Regions from separate parts of the Diaphorobacter sp. LI3 genome, predicted to be linked through region 3. Evidence: predicted binding sites of a transcription regulator. Region 3 holds the regulator's gene; each other region holds the start of a gene.
What was found. The regulator FNR, encoded in region 3, switches genes on or off when oxygen is low (the NO sensors DNR and NnrR bind a similar motif). The targets are predictions, from matches to a motif close to TTGATNNNNATCAA.
Positions count from the first base shown of each region.

Region 1 (6,551 bases), 1.1 Mb from region 3:
GCAGGCCAAGCCCGCCGACTCCACCGCCGAGAAGCGCGCCGATGTCGCAGAGGCCAAGAAGGACGCCGCAGAGGCCCAGCGCGAAGCCAACTACAAGGCCGCCAAGGAGCGCTGCGACACCATGAGCGGTGACGCCAAGGACAAGTGCGTGGCCGATGCCAAGCGCACCCACGGCCAATAAACCGGCAAATATGTGCAGCCCCGCCTCTGGCGCTAGCCGTTCTGTTAAAGTGTTGCTAAGAAAGCTGTAATGGCTCAAAATTCCGCCCTAGTCAACGACTAGGGCGTTTCTTTGTCCAAGGAAAAATCTCATCCAACTTCAGTAAAGCCGACTAAGTGGCCGCCTAGATTTCCGCCGGCCGCGGCGGGTATTCAAGTCAATCACTGCAAGAACCCCAAGTGCGGTAACTTCGGCGTACCGCCCAAGCTTGCGGTTGCCCGAGGCGGGGCCGGTACTCCAGCTTCTTCCGTTGGCCCAGGCGACTACACCGTGGTCGCTACCGGTAAGGACCAGCCGGCACTGAAGTGCCGCCTGTGCGAGGAAATCACCCCTATGCAGAGCAACTTGGCGATTGCCGAGGAGCTTATGCGCATGTCGGAGTACCTTGAACCAGTACTCCCGCAGTGTCCGAACGAGGCCTGCTCTCTATCGGAGGGGGCGCCATCCCTTGAGAATGTGACTCGCTTCGGCACCAACGCCCACGGAACTCCCCGGTTCAAGTGTGTCGGCTGCAAGAAGGCGTTCTCCTTCGGCGGCCGGTCAACCAAGCGCCAACGTCGCAGTCACTCCAATCGCGATATCTTGGTGCATCTGATGAACGCCATGCCGCTGCGGCGCATCATCAAGGTCCTCGATATCTCCCCCAGCCAGCTATACGACCGCATCGACTTCCTCTATGAGCAGGCCCAGATGTTCGCCGGCGAGCGTGAGCGAACCCTCATGGGACGCGACGACCTAGGCTCAAGATATCTGTCGGTTGACCGGCAAAAGCTGGTGGTGAACTGGCACTCTAAGAAGGTGCGAAAGAACACACTTTTGCTGTCCATTGCAACGGCCGACCAGGCTACGGGCTATGTGTTCGGGGTCAACGTCAACTTTGACCCTGCGCTGGACTCTGCTGACGTAGAGAAGGACATGGTTCGCTTTGGCGACCATGCACTTGCCAGAGCGTTTCGCCGCTACGCGAGAGTCTGGCTACCGGCTGATTGGAATGCTGCGGCTGAGAGGGCGGCGCCTCGCGGAGGTACCTCCCGAAAGCCTATGGAATCGGTCATCGAAGAGACGTACGACGCAGCCTTAGGTCGCCCCGATATAGAAGATGGTGAAGGCCCCGCGAACTCATCCCGTGCCCCCGTAAAGGGCATGCTGCTGCATGAGCAAGTGGTGATGTACGCCCACATCCAGCTTGTCACTCGACTGCTCTGCCGTGCCAAGAAGATTCGCTTCTTCACAGACCAGGAGTCGGGCATACGTGCGGCCATTCTGACGGCCGTGCCGAAAAGGGTTCTGGACCGGACGGCTGACGCTTTCTATGTCAAGGTGCTCAAAGATATGTCAGTGGACATGAAGCGCGCGCTGGTTGGTGCAACCAAGCGGCGTCTGGCGCGCTTAGCGGAGAAATACGGGGTAACCCCTGAGGCTGCAGAACTTCTGGCTGCCGAGGAAGAACTGGCGCGCATGGTTGCCATCGGCAAGTGGGGGGACCGCTGGTTCCGCCATCCCATATCGGAGATGCGTGAGCCTGAGAAATCCGTTTGCTGGCTGACCGATATCGACCCGGTCGAAACCGAACCGGACAAGCGTCGGCTCCAGCTTAGCCACCAGGCGCTACTGCACCTGAAAGCCACCCTTACCGCTGTCGACCGCTTCTTTATGCAGGTCCGGCGAGGCCTCACGCTGGCAGAACGCGCGGTGGCCAGCGCCAACACCGACCGACGTCTCTGGTTCGGGAAGAGCGCCTACAACCCCGAAGTCCTGGTGAAGGTGCTCGGCATCTTCCGGACGTACTTCAACTACTGCGAGGTTGGCCGGGACGGGAAAACGCCGGCAATGCGGCTGGGGCTGGCGCGCGGACCCATAGCGCCCGAAGACATCATCTATTTCACTCCCGAACCGCCCGAAAGACGCCGCGCGCCTGCCGCTCGGTCGCTCAAGCCCTCCGGCCCCGTGGCTCACGCAAGCGAGTCACTTGCCGCGTAGGACCCGTAGTTCGAGGTGAGCTTGGTCCGCAGTCAGGGAGCTCACTCGCACTTGGTAGACAGAGAGGGGGGCTCCCGATTCAGGCCCCGAGGACTCTTCCCATTCGGCTACACCCCCTTCACCCTCGCCGCTCACCGAGGAAAGGTACGGGCTCCGCCCTGTGCAGGCCAGCACTACTGCCGGGGCTAGGGTCATCCGCGGCAGAATACCGGTTGGTTTGACCCAATTTGTTACTTCAGCGCCTCTGATAAGGACACGACAAGGCTGGCTGCCATTGTCTCGCCAAGCCTCAACGCTCAGAGAGACAGTCCGATTGCCGTATGCCACGGGAGTGCTGCCCCTGAAGTCCGGAGCGGGCTCGTCGTTGCAGGCAGTGAGGAAGCTGGCGGCACACACGAGCGCGACGCCTAGGGAAAGGGGCTTGAAATTCAGCATGTCCCTTATAGCGACCAAAGAAACGAAGCCCCTCGTGCCGAAGCAGAGGGGCTTGAATCAAGGGCTTAGCAACACCTTAACGGAACGGCTAGGCCTCTGGCGGGGCTTTTTTTGTCCCCCACCAGCGGCGCCGACATGACATGTGTCAATACCGCCGGTGGCGGTTTTTCTTAAGCTCGCGCCGCTTCACAACGCCGCACAGGAAGGAAAGACCGCCCATGGCCGCATTGCAATGGTCCGAGGAACTCGCACTGGATCTGCCGCAGATGGACCACACGCACCAGGAATTCGTGGCACTGCTGCAGGCCGTGGAGAGCGCCGATGACGCGGCGCTCATCGGTGCCTGGGAAGACCTAGTGGCGCACACCGACGCTCACTTCGCCCAGGAGGACCGCTGGATGCAGGCCACCCGCTTTGCCGCGGGCAACTGCCACAGCACGCAGCACCAGGTGGTGCTCAAGATCATGCGCGAGGGCACCGACCGCGCGCGCCAGGGCGAGCTGCATGTCCTGCGCGAGATGGCTGCAGAGCTGGCCGTATGGTTCCCCCAGCATACGGACGCCATGGACGCGTCCCTCGCCCAGCACCTGCGCCGCGTGGGCTTCGATCCCGCCACGGGCAGCGTGCAGACGCCGGGCGCGCTGCCCGACGATCTGATCCATGGCTGCGGTGGGGCCTGCTCTTCGGGTGATGACACATCCGCCCAGCCCGCCGCCGCGGCTTGAACGATCGGCCAGCTCAGCAGAACTGCAAAACTGGGGCGGTGCGGCGCCGCGCCGGGTGCGTGTGGCGCTTGGCGACAGGTTGTGCCGGAGTGGCGCGGCGTGGCGTCCCGCGCCCGCCACGGTTGCTGTCGCGTCGCCCTGCTAAGCTTGCTGCGTTTTCACGGCCAGCCGGAGCCCCCATGACGCCGCATGAACCACCCGAAAGCGCGCTCTATCGCACCCTGCTCGAATCCACGCGCGCCATTCCGTGGAAGATCGACTGGGCCACGGCGACCTTTGCCTACATCGGGCCGCAGATCGAGGACCTGCTGGGCTGGGCGCCCACCAGCTGGCGCACCGTGCAGGATTGGGCCGACCGCATGCACCCCGACGACCGGGACCGGGTGGTCAACTTCTGCATTTCGCAATCCCAGTCGGGCGTGGACCACGAGGCGGACTACCGCGCGCTCACCACAGGCGGGGATTACGTGTGGATCCGCGACGTGGTGCATGTGGTGCGCGACTTGCAGGGCAATGTGGTGTCGCTCGTGGGCTTCATGTTCGACATCACCGAGCGCAAGCAGAACGAACACCAGCTGCTGCAACTGCAGCAGGAGCTGCAGGAACTGTCATTCCGCGACGGGCTCACGGGTGTGAACAACCGCCGCAAGTTCGACGCGGTGTACGAGCGCGAATGGCAGGAGGCGCAGCGCACCGGCGAGCCGCTGTCGCTGCTGATGTTCGATGTGGATTTCTTCAAGAGCTACAACGACCAGTACGGCCACGTGGAGGGCGACGAGTGCCTGCGGCGCGTGGCCCGCGCGCTGCAGCAGGCCGCCCACCGCCCGCGCGACTGCCTGGCGCGCTACGGCGGCGAGGAGTTCGTGCTGCTGCTGCCCGGCGCGGACGCATCTTCCGCGCGCGCGGTGGCGCAGCGCTGCATGCAGGAGGTGGCCCACGCCGGTATCGTCCATGCGGCTTCGCCCCTGGGCCAGCAGCTCACGGTGAGCGTGGGCATGGGCACGGCTCTGCCCGGCACGCAGGATGACTCCAAGCGGTTCCTGGAAACGGTGGACCGCTGCCTTTACCGTGCCAAGCACGCGGGGCGCAACCGCATCGAGGCCACGGCCTGACCGCTATGAACGCGCGGCCAGCACCGGAAACAGCTTGCTCAGCCCGTCGGCCATCACCTCCACGGCCAGCGCCGCGAGGATCAGCCCCATGAGCCGCGTCATCACGTTGATGCCCGTCTTGCCGAGCACGCGCTCGATGGGCTCGGCCAGTGCAAAGCACAGCGCCGTGGCCGCGCCCACCACCACGCCGTAGCCCACCAGCGCCAGGTGCTGCCAGATGCTCTGCGCGCGGTCGGCGTAGATCACCACGGTGGACATGGCCGCCGGCCCCGTGAGCAGCGGGATGGTCAGCGGCACCACGGCGATGCTGCTGCCCGCAGCCGCCTTCTCGGCGCCCTGCTCCAGCTCGTGGGTGTGCGGCTTGGCCTCGGCCGGCTGCGCATTGAGCATGTTCATGGCGCTGATCAGCAGCAGCATGCCCCCGCCCACCTGGAAGCTCTGCAGCGAGATGTTGAAGAAGTCCAGGATCTGCAGGCCGACGAGCGCGCAGGCCGCGATCACGCAAAACGCGCTGAACGCCGCCACCTGGACGGTGCGCCGGCGCTGCGCGGCGTTGAAACCGCTGGTGTAGTGGATGAAGAACGGCACGATGGCCAATGGATTCACGATGGCCAGCAGCGTGATGAGCGGCTTCAAGTCCATCAGCGGCCCCCGGCAATGTCCATGAGCGTGGCCGAGGTGTAGCTGGCCGCGTCCGACATCAGCCACACGATGGCCTCGGCCACTTCCTCGGGCGTGCCGCCGCGCCCCATGGGCACCTGGCCTGCCAGGTCGCGCACGCGGTGGGGCAGGCCGCCGCTGGCGTGGATATCGGTGTCGATCAGGCCGGGGCGCACGGCATTCACGCGGATGCCCTCGCCGCCCACCTCGTGCGCCAGGCCTATGGTGAGCGTGTCCAGCGCGCCCTTGGACGCCGCATAGTCCACGTACTGATGGGGTGCACCCAGCCGGGCCGCGATGCTGGACACGTTGACGATGCTGCCACCAGCACCGCCATGGCGCGTGCTCATGCGCAGCACCGCCTCGCGCACGCAGTAGAAGGCGCCCAGCACGTTGATGCTGAACATGCGCCGCAGGCGCTCGCCGTGCATCTCGTCCACGCGGGCAGGGCGGTCCACCACGCCCGCGTTGTTCACCAGTGCCGTGAGGCGCCCCAGGCGGTGGTCCACGGTCTCGAACAGAGTCACTACGTCGGCCTCCACCGCCACATCGGCCTGCACGGCGATGGCGCGCCCGCCCGCGGCCTCGATCTGGCGCACCACGCCGTTCGCGGCTTCGGCGTGGCGCAGGTAGTTGATGGCCACGGCCCAGCCGCGCTGCGCGGCCAATAAGGCGGCGGCAGCGCCGATGCCCCGGCTGCCGCCTGTGATCAGAACAATCTTGTCCATGTACGGGTGACTCCTGCAAGAATGGCGCATTGGAACAGGTTTGCGGCGCTGACGCGTATCGTCCACGCGCCTGCACTCCCTTCGCTCAACGCGTCAGGAGACACGACATGGGACAGTGGGTGGACCTTACCGCCAGCGACGGATTCACGGCCCCCGCCTGGGTGGCGCGCACCGACGGCGCGCCGCGCGGCGCGGTGGTGGTGCTGCAGGAGATATTCGGCGTCAACGCCCATATCCGCGCCGTGGCCGACGGGTATGCCGCGCGCGGCTACCTGGCGGTGGCGCCGTCCACCTTCGCGCGCGTGCAAAAGGACGTGGACCTGGGCTACGGCCCCCAGGACATGCAGGCCGGCATGGCGCTCAAGGCCGCGGTGGAGGGCCTGCCCGCGCCGGGCGTGCTGCCCGACATCCAGGCAGCCATCGACTACGCGGCGCGCCAGGGCGGCGACAAGGTCGGCGTGGTGGGCTACTGCTGGGGCGGGCTGCTGGCCTGGCGCGCGGCCTGTCTGCTCGATGGCCTGTCCGCCGCCGTGCCCTACTACGGCGGCGGCGTCACCTCGGCCGCCGAGGCCGCGCGCCAGCCGCGCGTGCCGGTGCTGGCGCATTTCGGCGAGCGCGACCACTGGATCACGCAGGACAGCGTACGGGCCTTCGCCCAGGCCCACCCCGAGGCGCAGGTGCACGTGTACCC
Region 1 covers NZ_CP094346.1:283,224-289,774, forward strand. The annotation lists gene MRB47_RS01325 (hypothetical protein) at 1-181, shown strand, start outside; gene MRB47_RS01330 (hypothetical protein) at 293-2,200, shown strand; gene MRB47_RS01335 (hemerythrin domain-containing protein) at 2,854-3,360, shown strand; gene MRB47_RS01340 (GGDEF domain-containing protein) at 3,540-4,472, shown strand; gene MRB47_RS01345 (MarC family protein) at 4,476-5,114, opposite strand; gene MRB47_RS01350 (SDR family oxidoreductase) at 5,114-5,860, opposite strand; gene MRB47_RS01355 (dienelactone hydrolase family protein) at 5,968-6,551, shown strand, end outside.
Region 1: a site for FNR is predicted at 2,771-2,784, ahead of MRB47_RS01335 (hemerythrin domain-containing protein). Genes of this name have one in related genera too.

Region 2 (6,551 bases), 1.6 Mb from region 3:
GGATGCCGCCACCATGCGCCCTGCACGCATTCCGGGGTCCCTTTTGGAACGACTCTCCTCATCATGAATTCCCAAGACATGTCCATCTTGAGCCTGGTGCTCAATGCCAGCTGGGTGGTGCAGCTGGTGATGCTGCTGCTGCTCGCGGTTTCCGTGGCCAGCTGGGCCGCCATCTTCCGCAAGCTGTTCGCACTCAAGCGCGTGAAGGCCCTGAACGAAGACTTCGAGCGCGACTTCTGGTCGGGCACCAGCCTGAACGACCTGTACGCCAGCGCCACGCACAACGCCAAGAGCGCGGGCCCGATGGAGCGCATCTTCGCCAGCGGCATGCGCGAATACCAAAAGCTGCGGGAACGCCGCATCAGCGACCCCGGCACACTGCTGGACGGCGCGCGCCGCGCCATGCGCGCGAGCTTCCAGCGCGAGATGGACGTGATCGAGTCCAGCCTCTCGTTCCTCGGCTCGGTGGCCTCGGTGTCGCCCTATGTGGGCCTGTTCGGCACCGTCTGGGGCATCATGCACGCCTTCACCGGTTTCGCCGGCATGGAGCAGGTAACGCTCGCCACGGTGGCGCCCGGCATCGCCGAAGCGCTGGTGGCCACCGCCATCGGCCTGTTTGCCGCCATTCCCGCCGTGATTGCGTACAACCGCTTCGCACGCGACATCGACCGCGTGGCGACGCACCAGGAGACCTTCATCGAGGAGTTCTCCAACATCCTGCAGCGCAACCTGGGCGCACACCCCGCGTCCCCCTCGGGGCATTGAGATGAAGGACATCCCCCTGAGCCGCTGCGCGGCTTCCCCCTTCTCTCGCAGCGCTACGCACTGCGGGAAAGGGGATCGATTGCTCAGCGCGGCGAGACGGCCCTTGCGCGGCGTCTGCTGGCATCGGACACGTCCGTTTTATCCACAGCGCGCACTGCTCAGCGCAATGGAGAACTGAAATGCCTGCCATGGCCTCACGCAGCGGCACCCGCCGCCGCTCCATGAACGAAATCAACATGGTGCCGTTCATCGACGTGATGCTGGTGCTGCTCATCATCTTCATGGTGACCGCGCCCATGCTCACGCCCAGTTCGGTGAACGTGCCTTCCGTGGGCAAAGGCGCCAAGGTGCCCAAGACGCGCGCGGACGTCATCGTCGACAAGGACGGCAGCATCCGCTTCAAGGCCGACGGCAACGAACGCACCGTGCCGCTGCAAAACCTGGGCGCCACCGCCAAGAACTGGCTCAAGGACCAGCCAGAGGACACACCCGTGCTCATCAGCGCCGACAAGAACGTGTCGTACGACGCGGTGATGAAGGCCATGTCTGCGCTGCAACAGGCGGGCGTGGCACGCGTCGCCCTGGCGGTGAAGAGCGGCGGCTGACGAGAACTTTCACACGATCTAATGCACGCCACGAACGACCGCGACCAGTTTGCCCCGCCCCGCCCGCCCGGACGCATGCGGGCCATCGCCCTGGCGGTACTCGCCCATGCCGCGCTGATCGGCGCGCTGACCTGGGGCGTGAACTGGAAGAGCAGTTCCGACCAACCGGCGGTGGAGGCCGAACTCTGGTCTGCCGTCCCCCAGCAAGCGGCGCCGCGCGCCGTGGAGCCGCCCCTACCCCCTGCTCCGGCCCCTACCCCCGCACCAGAGCCCGCGCCCGCACCGCCGCCTCCACCGCCACCACCGCGTCCGGAGCAAGCCGACACGCGCGAGGCCGATATCGCCCTGCAGCAGCAGAAGAAGCGCCTGGAAGAAGAAAAGAAAAAGCGCGAACAGCAACTGGAGCGCGAGAAGCGCGAACGCGAGCGCAAGGAAGAAGAGCGCCGCGAGCGGCTGGAGCAGGAGAAGAAGGAACGCCTGCTGGCGCAGCAAAAGGCCGAGCGCGAGAAAGCCGAACGCGAAAAGGCCGAGAAGGAGAAGGCCGCCAAGGCCGAGCAGGACAAACAGAAGAAGCTGGCCGAGGACAAGCGCCGCAAGGCCGAGGAAGCCCGTGAAGCCAAGGAGGCCGAGGCGCGCCGCCAGGAGAACCTGCGCCGCATGCAGGGGCTGGCAGGCGCCACGGGCGGCGAGACCGCCACGGGCACCGCGCAGCGCAGCTCCGGCCCCTCGGGCAGCTACGGTGGCAAGGTGGCCGCCAAGGTACGCCCCAACATCGTCTATCCCGACACCATCTCGGGCAACCCGCGCGCCGAGGTCGAGGTGCGCGCCGCTCCGGACGGCACCATCGTCGGCGCGCGCATCACCCAGTCCAGCGGCAACAAGGCGTGGGACGACGCGGTGATTCGTGCGCTGCACCGCACGGAAACCCTGCCACGCGACGTGGACGGCCGCGTGCCGTCGTCCCTGGTGATCGGCTTCCGCCCGCGCGACTGAAGCAAAAAAGAGAGCTGCCTGCGCTTGTCCCTCAAGGGTTTCACATTGAAAACACTGTGAACCCTAGTTGCAGCAAGCGCCGGCAGCTATCATTTTCGAGAACAGCCGACAGCCAGTCGAACTCAGCTGCGCTGCTCGATGAGGCGATTGATACGCAACGCGCCGAGTGTGCAGACCACGCCCGACAGCAGATACAGCGTCACCGCCCCCAGCCCGAAACGTGCCGACAACCCCAGAGCCACCAACGGCGCGAAGGCCGCGCCGATCAGCCAGGCCAGGTCGGACGACAGTGCCGCCCCGGTGTAGCGGTGCAGGGTGGAGAAGTTGGCCGTCACCGTGCCCGATGCCTGGCCGTACGACAGGCCCAGCAGCACGAAGCCCAGCAGCAGGAACACCGTGCCGCCCACCGCGCCACCGCCCAGCAGCCAGGGTGTGGCCAGGCTGAACAGGCCAATCAGCACGGCCATGGAGCCCAGCAGGTTGCGCCGGCCCATGCGGTCGGCCAACCGCCCCGACACCACCACCGCGCCGATGGCCAGGAATGCGCCGGCGATCTGCACGCACAGCACCTCGGCCATGGAGCGGTCGGAGAACAGGGCGAACCACGACAGCGAGAACACCGTCACCACGTGAAAGAGTGCGAAGCTGGCCAGTGCCGCAAAGGCGCCCAGCACCACATTGCTCCCCTCTTCGCGCATCACGCGGGCCACGCCCACGGGCTCCAGTTCCTTCTCTTGCAGCAATTCGGCATAGGACTGCCCCACCACCAGGCGCAGCCGCGCAAACAGCGCCACCACGTTGATCGCAAAGGCCACGCAGAACGGGTAGCGCCAGCCCCAGGCCAGGAATTCTTCGCTGGAGAGGCTGCCGTACAGGTAGGCGAACAACCCGGCGGCCAATGCAAACCCTACGGGCGCGCCCAGTTGCCCCACCATGGAATACCAGCCGCGGCGCTCCGGCGGTGCCGCCATCGCCAGCAGCGACGGTAGCCCGTCCCAGGAGCCGCCCAGCGCCAGCCCCTGGCCGAAGCGCAGCACCGCCAGCGCCCCGGCGGCTGCCAGCCCCGCCACCTGGTAGCTGGGCAGGAAGGCCATGCTCACCGTACAGCCGCCCAGCAGGAACAGCGCCAGCGTCAGCTTGGTGCCGCGCCCCCAGCGCCGCTGCACGGCCATGGAGATGGCGGTGCCCAGCGGCCGGGCGATGAAGGCGATGGCAAAGATGGCAAAGGCCATGAGCGTGCCGTCCAGCCGCGACATGAAGGGGAACAACAGCGACGGGAAGACCAGCACGCAAGCGATCCCGAATACGAAGAAGTCGAAATACTCCGACGCGCGCCCGATGATCACGCCCACGGCGATCTCGCCCGGGGTGACGTCTTCGTCGGTGTGCGCGCGCGACAGCGATGCCGCGCTCTCGGGGCCGTAAACGGGGTATGCGACGGAACCGCTACTCATGACCGTACTCCTTGGCTTTGCAGACACAGCTCCGTTCTACACGCAAGCCCCGCGGTCAACAAGTACGCTTACACTGACGTCCCGCGCGGGAAAACCCTCACGCCCAGTCGGCCATCCGCGCCGCCATGGTCGCGCCTGCAGGCCGCATCCGGCCTGCCATCACGCCATAAGTTTGACCCTGGACAAAATGTCCAATCGACAAATGCGCTAGGCGTATTACATTCGTCTCCGTCCAGTAATTCGCGTTTACACCTAGCGCCGCGCCCGCCCGCGCGACGCAAGGCCGTGCACGCTTTTTGACACGCCTAGCAATGCTCCAACTGAAGAAACTCCGCGGGCCCACCTGGCTCGCCGCGGCTTTGGCCGCAGCCAGCCTGGCTGGTTGCAGCAAGGCCGTCGTATTAAACCCGGCGGGTGATATCGCTGCCCAGCAGGGCAACCTGGTGGTGACTGCCACGGTGCTGATGCTGATCGTCATCGTGCCGGTGATCCTGCTGACGCTGCTGTTCGCCTGGAAGTACCGCCAGGGCAACACCGACGCCGAGTACGACCCCGACTGGCACCACTCCACCTCGCTGGAGCTGGTGATCTGGAGCGTGCCGCTGATGATCATCATTGCCCTGGGCGCGCTGACCTGGATCGCTACCCACAAGCTGGACCCCTACCGCCCTCTGGACCGCATCGACGCCCAGCGCGCGCTGGCCGCCGACGTCAAACCGCTGGAAGTACAGGTGGTGGCCATGGACTGGAAGTGGCTGTTCTTCTACCCCGAGCAGGGCATTGCCACGGTGAACGAGGTGGCCGCGCCAGTGGACCGCCCGATCCTGTTCAAGCTCACCGCCACGTCGACCATGAACGCGTTCTACGTGCCCGACCTGGCCGGCATGATCTACGCCATGCCTGGCATGCAGACCGAGCTGAACGCCATCATCAACAAGCCCGGCGTGTTCCATGGCCTCGCCTCGCACTACAGCGGCCCCGGCTTCTCCGGCATGACCTTCAAGTTCCACGGCCTGAGCGATGCCGAGTTCGCCCAGTGGGTGGACAAGGCCAAGACTGAAGGCAAGCCCCTGGACAAGACCACCTACCTGCAACTGGCCAAGCCCAGCCAGCGCGACCCCGTGCAGCGCTTTTCCACCGTGGAAGACGGCCTGTACGGCAAGGTGCTCAACCGCTGCGTGGAAGACGGGCAGATGTGCATGCACGACATGATGGCCATCGACGCGCTCGGCGGCGAAGCCTTCGTCAAAGCCAACGGTCTGACGCTGCCGCAGGACGTATGCACCGCCGGCAACGCGCCACAGATCCTGGCCGCGCTGCAGCCCGCAGCCGCCCTCCCCGAGGCCACCACCCAACAGTGAATTTGACGGACCCGACGCGGGCGCCAAGCCGGCGCCGGGCCCATTAGCCAAGAGATTCGATATGTTGTCTGAACAAACTACCCCAGCCCACTGGCTGTTGGGCCGCATCACCTGGGACTCGATCCCGATGGCGCACGAGCCCATCGTGCTGTGGACCTTCATCGCGGTGGTCCTGGGTGGCATCGTGATGCTGGCCGGCCTCACCAAGTTCCGCCTGTGGGGCCCGCTGTGGCGCGACTGGATCTGCTCCATCGACCACAAGAAGATCGGCATCATGTACATGATCCTGGGCCTGGTCATGTTCCTGCGCGGCTTCGCCGACGCGGTGATGATGCGCCTGCAGCAGGCCATGGCTGTGGGCGAGAGCATGGGCTACCTGCCGCCGCACCACTACGACCAGATCTTCACGGCCCACGGCGTGATCATGATCTTCTTCGTGGCCATGCCCTTCGTCACGGGCCTGATGAACTACCTCGTGCCGCTGCAGATCGGCGCGCGCGACGTGTCGTTTCCCTTCCTGAACAACTTCAGCTTCTGGATGACCACCGGCGGCGCCGTGCTGGTGATGATCTCGCTGTTCCTGGGCGAGTTCTCCACCTCCGGCTGGCTGGCGCTGTCCAACCTCGGGGCGCAGGACCCTGGCGTGGGTCTCGACTATTACATCTGGGGCCTGCAGATTGCGGGGGTGGGCACCACCTTGTCGGGCATCAACCTGATCGTCACCATCATCAAGATGCGCGCGCCGGGCATGAACCTGATGAAGATGCCCGTGTTCACCTGGACCGCGCTGTGCACCAACGCGCTGATCGTCGCCTCGTTCCCCGTGCTGACGGCAGCGCTGGTGCTGATGTCGCTGGACCGCTATATCGGCACCAACTTCTTCACGAACGACCTGGGGGGCAACTCCATGCTGTACGTGAACCTGATCTGGATCTGGGGCCACCCCGAGGTCTACATCCTGGTGCTGCCGGCCTTCGGCGTGTTCTCCGAGGTCGTCGCCACGTTCTCGCGCAAGCGCCTGTTCGGCTACACCTCCATGGTGTACGCCACGGTGTGTATCACCATCCTGTCGTACCTGGTGTGGCTGCACCACTTCTTCACCATGGGCTCGGGCGCCACGGTTAACACCTTCTTCGGCATCACGACGATGATCATCTCGATCCCGACGGGCGCCAAGATCTTCAACTGGCTGTTCACCATGTACAAGGGCCGCATCCGCTTCAGCGTGCCCATGCTGTGGACGGTGGGCTTCATGTGCACCTTCGCCATCGGCGGCATGACTGGCGTGCTGCTGGCCGTGCCCCCGGCCGACTTCGTGCTGCACAACAGCCTGTTCCTGGTCGCGCACTTCCACAACGTGATCATCGGCGGCG
Region 2 covers NZ_CP094346.1:1,773,209-1,779,759, reverse strand. The annotation lists gene MRB47_RS08260 (YbgC/FadM family acyl-CoA thioesterase) at 1-67, shown strand, start outside; gene tolQ (protein TolQ) at 64-765, shown strand; gene MRB47_RS08250 (ExbD/TolR family protein) at 945-1,370, shown strand; gene tolA (cell envelope integrity protein TolA) at 1,392-2,363, shown strand; gene MRB47_RS08240 (MFS transporter) at 2,486-3,817, opposite strand; gene cyoA (ubiquinol oxidase subunit II) at 4,129-5,178, shown strand; gene cyoB (cytochrome o ubiquinol oxidase subunit I) at 5,240-6,551, shown strand, end outside.
Region 2: a site for FNR is predicted at 3,990-4,003, ahead of cyoA (ubiquinol oxidase subunit II). Genes of this name have one in related genera too.

Region 3 (6,551 bases):
TGGACATCACCACCATGCGTATCGTGGCCACGCTGGCGTCGCTGGCGTGTTTCGTGGGCATCTGGTTCTGGGCCTTCATGCGCCGCAACCGGGCCCGGTTCGAGGAGGCAGCACAGTTGCCCTTCGCCGAGGACTGAAGAAGTCTCCACAAGAAAAGAGATAACCCATGAGCGATTTCACGAGTAACTTCTGGTCCTTCTACGTGGCCGGAATCACCATCATCGGTATCGTGGCCTGCGGCTTGCTGCTGTGGATCACGTCCCGCAAGAAGGTCGAGGCTACGGCCGACAACACCACCGGTCACGTCTGGGACGAAGACCTGACGGAAATGAACAACCCCATGCCCCGTTGGTGGATGTGGCTGTTCATCATCACGCTGGTATTCGGTGCTGGCTATCTGGCTGCCTATCCCGGATTGGGGACCTTTAAGGGTAAGTTGGGCTGGACGCAGCTGGGCGAGTACCAAGCCGAAGTGGACAAGGCTAACGCAGAGTTGCAGCCCCTGTATGCGCGGTTCGAGGCCATGCAGCCCCAAGAGATGGCGGCCGACACAGCGGCCATGGCAATTGGTGAGCGTCTGTTCATGAACAACTGCGCGCAGTGTCATGGTTCCGATGCCCGCGGCAGCAAGGGCTTCCCCAACCTGGCCGACGGTGACTGGCTGCACGGCGGTGCGCCTGATCAGATCCAGAAGACCATCCACGATGGGCGCATTGGCGTCATGCCTCCCATGGCGGCCGCCGTGGGCTCGCCGGAAGATGTGCGCAACCTCGCCCACTATGTCCTGAGCCTGTCGGGAAGCCCGCATGACTCCCTGAAGGCGTCTCTGGGCAAGTCGAAGTTCACTGCGTGCGCTGCATGCCACGGGATGGACGGCAAAGGCAATGTGGCCCTGGGTGCCCCTAATCTGACGGATGACATCTGGCTGCATGGCTGGGGCGAAGCTGCCATCACCGCTATGATCAACAATGGCAAGACCAACGAGATGCCTGCCCAAACGGGCAAGTTGACCGATGCACAGATCAAGGTGTTGACGGCATACGTCTGGGGTTTGTCCAATAAGGCCGGCGCCCCGCGCTGATGCTCCCTGTGCGGCCGGCTCCCCGTCGAGGGGCGCCGGCCGTTTTGCGTTTTGGAAGTTGCACTTCCTTTTTGAGATTCCACCATGAAGCCAGCCGAAGGTCAGCCCCGTAAGGTGATTCCTATCACGCCAGTGGGGGCCGAAAGTTCGCAGACCGAGGTCATTTCGCTCTATGAGGCGCAAAAGAAAATTTATCCACGCTCGATAAGTGGAGTGTTCGCCCGTTGGCGTTGGGCGATGGTGTTTCTGACACAGCTGGTTTTCTATGGCCTGCCATGGCTGGAGTGGGGCCAGCGCCAAATGGTGCTCTTTGACCTCGGAGCACGCCGTTTCTATATTTTTGGTTTGGTGCTTTACCCGCAGGACTTCATTTATCTGACGGGTTTGCTGATTATTTCCGCGCTGTCGCTTTTTCTGTTTACCGCAGTGGCGGGACGCCTGTGGTGCGGCTTCTCCTGTCCCCAGACCGTATACACGGAAATGTTCATGTGGATCGAGCACAAAGTCGAAGGCGACCGCAGTGCCCGTATGCGCCTGGACAATGGTCCGTGGACATTTGAGAAGATCTGGAAAAAAACTGTCAAGCAAGCCATTTGGATTGCGGTCGCGTTCTGGACCGGCTTCACCTTCGTGGGCTATTTCGTTCCGATTCGCGAGCTGGGGGAAGAGTTGCTGGCCCTGCAAGGAGGGTGGCAGATATTCTGGGTGATCTTCTATGGGTTGGCCACGTACGGCAACGCAGGATTCCTGCGCGAGCAGGTGTGCAAATACATGTGCCCTTATGCGCGTTTCCAAAGCGCAATGTTCGACAGGGACACGCTGGTCGTCTCTTACGATCCCGAGCGCGGCGAGCCTCGCGGGCCCCGTAACAAGACCGTAGATCACAAAGCTGCGGGACTGGGTGACTGCATCGATTGCACGCTGTGTGTCCAGGTCTGCCCAACGGGTATCGATATTCGCAACGGACTGCAATACGAATGCATTGGTTGCGGTCTCTGCGTGGACGCTTGCAATACCGTGATGGATAAGATGAAGTATCCGCGCGGGCTGATTCGCTTCTCGACGCAGAACGGCGTCAAGAACCACTGGACCCAATCGCAAATGCTCAAACGCGTGCTGCGACCCCGTGTGTTGTTCTATTCAGCGGTGCTGGTGGTGTTGTGCATTGGCATGCTGGCCAGCTTGGTGGTACGCACCCCGTTGAAGGTGGACATCGTGCGCGACCGCGCTGCGCTCTCGCGCATCGTGGCGGGAGGCAAGCTGGAAAATATCTACCGGCTGCAGATCATGAACGCCACGGAGGGGGCGCAGCGCTACACCATCAGCGCCCACGGTATGGAAGGGCTGGAAGTGGCGTCCGAGACCGCAATTGACATTGGACCGGCGGAATCGCGATGGGTGGTTGTCCGTCTTCAAATTCCGTATGGCTCAGCATCTCCTGGATCGCATACGGTGTATTTCGATATTCAAGCGCAGGGTGATAAAGCCCAAGTGGCAGAGAAATCCGTGTTCCTTGTACCCCGCTGAAGGCGGTCGTGGAATGCAAATGAACAAGCTGTGCTCATAAACGAGCGAGGAGTTGGTATAAATGTCGAGTAATTCCCCCATGAATCTGGAAGACGCAGGAAAGCCTTGGTGGACGTTTGGCCATGTCTGGCTTGTCATCGCGGGGCCGGTGATTGTCATCATTGCGGGCTTCGTGACCCTCTGGCTGGCCGTGAGCCAACCCGACCCCGTCATCGCGGAAGACTATTACCAACGGGGCTTGAACATCAACGAGACCCTGAAGGAGTCTGGGGGCGACATGACGCCTGCCATGAAGGGGCGCAACCATGCAGCTACTCCGCTGGAGGATCAACCGCGCTGACCGGCAGGGCGAGTCCTCTTTGCATGCCGGAGAACAGATGCTAGGCTGTCAACTACACTTGCTAGGAGATGGGCGAATGTGGATGCAACGATTGATGTGGATCGCGTGGCCGGCCTTTTTGATGGCGGGCGTCATGGAAATGGTAGTGTTCGCCTTCGTGGATCCAGAAGCGCTGCAGTGGTTTGATCAACCCCTGCATCTCTCGCGCGAAGGTGTGTATACCATCGCCTTCTTCACGTTCTGGGTCGTACTCATGGCTTCCAGCGCATTGACGACGCTGTTGTCACTCTCGCCCTTTGAGTTGAATCGCTGCCCCGTGCCCAAAGGGGCGCGGCCGGCTGATTGCGCCAAATACGTTTCCTGATCTTTCCGCCGATCAGTTATGAATGAACAAAAAACCGAGGCTTAATGGCAGGCTTGCTGGCTGTTGACAATGCGCTTCAGCGCATCGGTATCGACGATGCGCACATGGCGCTGTTTTACTTCCACAATACCTTCTTCCACGAACTTGGAAAACGTGCGGCTGACGGTTTCCAGTTTCAATCCCAGGTAGCTGCCGATCTCTTCGCGTGTCATGCGCAGCACCAATTCGGATTGTGAGAAACCCCGGGCATGCAAGCGTTGTACGAGATTCAACAGGAATGCGGCAAGGCGTTCCTCGGCACGCATACTCCCCAGCAACAGCATGACCCCATGCTCACGAACAATCTCGCGGCTCATGATCTTGTGCACATGGTGCTGTAGTGCCGTTACTTCGCGCGACAACTCTTCAATACGGTCGAAGGGCATGACGCATACTTCGGCGTCTTCAAGCGCCACCGCATCGCAAGTGTGGCGGTCGCTCACGATGCCATCCAGGCCGATGATCTCGCCCGCCATTTGAAAACCCGTCACTTGATCGCGACCGTCTTCGGTGGCGACACAGGTCTTGAAGAATCCGGTGCGGATGGCAAAAAGGGATGTGAAGGGTTCACCGTTCCGGAAAAGCGTGCCGCCACGCTTGATCTTGCGTCGTACAGCAACAATGTCATCGATGCGCTTGAGTTGCTGGTCGTCCAGACCCACGGGCATGCACAGCTCACGCAGATTGCAGTTTGAGCAGGCAACTTTGATGGTCTGGAGATTCGTATGCATGGGAACCCTGTTCATGGCTTGAGCTTACCTCTGAACGGCTGGGAGACATGGAATGCCGTAGGCCGTTGGACGACTTTGAGCCGAAGTCAAATTGTCGCCACAAGGACCTTATGGGCGCTTGATCAACGTCAAGGACTCATGGGGGACTCTACGGCACAGTGATATGAAAGTGCAAGGAATCCCGTCATGACCGTTGTTACAACAGAGCTCCTGCGTCGTTTTGACGTCCCAGGGCCGCGCTACACCTCTTATCCGACTGCTGATCGTTTTGTCGAGGCTTTTGGCGAGCGGGAATACATCCTTGCGCTGCAGCAGCGTCGCGTGGGTTCGGTAGCCAAGGCGATGCCTTTGTCGCTTTATGTCCACATCCCGTTTTGTGAATCGCTGTGCTATTACTGCGCGTGTAACAAGATCATTACCCGGCATCCAGAGCGGGCAGAGGTCTACTTGCGTTACCTCAGCCGTGAGATCGACCTGCATACGGCGCACTGCGGTGTGGGTCAGCATGTGAGCCAGCTGCATTTCGGCGGAGGCACGCCTACTTTTCTGACGGATGACGGTTTGCGCGAACTGATGGGCATGCTGAGGCGCAGTTTCGTCCTCGTTCCGGGGGGGGAGTACTCCATAGAAGTGGACCCCCGGACCGTGGATGAAGCGCGGCTGGGATTGTTGGCGGAGCTGGGTTTCAATCGCCTGAGCTTTGGCGTGCAGGATTTCGACCCTGAAGTACAAAAGGCCGTGCACCGCATTCAGCCTGCCGAAAAGGTGTTCGCGTTGGTCGATGCGGCTCGGAAGCTCGGGTTTGAATCGGTGAACGTGGATTTGATCTACGGGCTGCCGCGCCAGACACCGGAGTCGTTTGATCGCACCTTGGAGCAGGTAGCCGAGTTGCGGCCAGACCGGATCGCGCTGTATGCGTACGCTCACTTGCCAGAACGCTTCAAATCGCAGCGACGCATCATCACGGCCGAGTTGCCCATGGCTTCGGCCAAGGTGTCCATGTTGGCCCGGTCACTTGATGTGTTCCAGGAAGCCGGCTACGTCTACGTGGGCATGGACCATTTCGCTCTGCCAGACGATGCGCTGGCGGTGGCCAAGCGGCAAGGCAGGCTGCACCGCAACTTCCAAGGCTATAGCACGCAGCCCGATTGCGACCTGATTGGTCTGGGTGTTTCTGCCATCGGGCGCGTGGGCGCTACTTACAGCCAAAATGTGAAAACGCTGGACGAGTATTACGACTGCATTAACCAGGGGCATTTGCCTGTGGTGCGCGGGCTGGCGTTGACCAAGGACGACTTAGTGCGCCGCGCAGTCATCATGGCGTTGATGTGCCAAGGTGAATTGCTGTTTGAGCCGTTGGAACAGTCCTGGCTGATTGATTTCCGCAGTTATTTCGATGCGGAATTACAGCAACTGCAAGAAATGGCGGCTCAGGGCTTGGTGAAAATCAGCGATGAGGGCGTTGAAGTCACGCCCATGGGGTGGTATTTCGTGCGCGGCGTGGCCATGGTGTTCGACAAGTATCTACAGGCTGACCGCAACCGCGCTCGCTTTTCCCGGATTATTTGACCCATGCTGTGGGCGCTGGCCACGACGGCCTTCCTGATGGGGCTGATGGGAGGGGCACACTGTTTGGCGATGTGTTCTGTTCCCTGCGCGGCGCTTACGGGGCTGGGTGGCACGCCGGACGCCACCCAAACCATTCAATGGGCGTCCCGTCGCGGAATCTTCCAACGGGTAGCGCAGTTTCACGTGGGGCGCCTGATCGGTTACGGCGCCGCAGGGGCGGTGGTTGCGCTGGCCATGGAGCAACTCGCATGGCTGGGGCAAAGCACCTCGGCATTGCGCCCCCTTTGGACGCTGATGCACGTGCTCATCCTCGCGTGGGGCGGGATGATGATGGTGCAAGCGCAGCAGCCCTTGTGGGTTGAGCGGGCGGGGCGTGCTGCCTGGGCGAAGGTCAAGCCCTTGGTCTCTCGGCCTGGCGGGCTCCTGACCGCGGGTGTGGCCTGGGCGCTCCTGCCATGCGGCCTTCTGTATACCGCACTGTTGACTGCCGCTCTCAGCGGAAGCGTGCTCCGCGGAGCCTTGTGCATGGTCCTGTTTGGCGTAGGAAGCGGTGTATGGCTGGTGCTGGGGCCGTGGACTTTTGGCCGCATTCGCGCTTGGATCGGCGTGAAGGGTGGGGCGTGGGGGTCTCGGCTGGCAGGTGGTGTGCTTTTTTCCCTGGGTGCATGGGCGCTGTGGATGGACGTTGTCCATGGGCAGCCGGCGCCGTGGTGCGTGCCCTGAAAACAGCGTTTTGTGGAACCACAGCGGCTCCGCGAAGCATGCCGTGGCAAGCGAATGGTGCACACTGAGACGCTCAGGCGTGACGGATCGCTGTCAGATCTCTACCAGCGGAAGTGACGAGTCTGTTCTCATCGACGTGGAGAAATCCAGCTACGCATCGCTGCCTTACTGGATGCG
Region 3 covers NZ_CP094346.1:3,364,812-3,371,362, reverse strand. The annotation lists gene MRB47_RS15760 (cbb3-type cytochrome oxidase subunit 3) at 1-137, shown strand, start outside; gene ccoP (cytochrome-c oxidase, cbb3-type subunit III) at 167-1,081, shown strand; gene ccoG (cytochrome c oxidase accessory protein CcoG) at 1,166-2,608, shown strand; gene MRB47_RS15745 (FixH family protein) at 2,670-2,948, shown strand; gene MRB47_RS15740 (hypothetical protein) at 3,025-3,312, shown strand; gene fnr (fumarate/nitrate reduction transcriptional regulator Fnr) at 3,354-4,097, opposite strand; gene hemN (oxygen-independent coproporphyrinogen III oxidase) at 4,269-5,651, shown strand; gene MRB47_RS15725 (sulfite exporter TauE/SafE family protein) at 5,655-6,374, shown strand.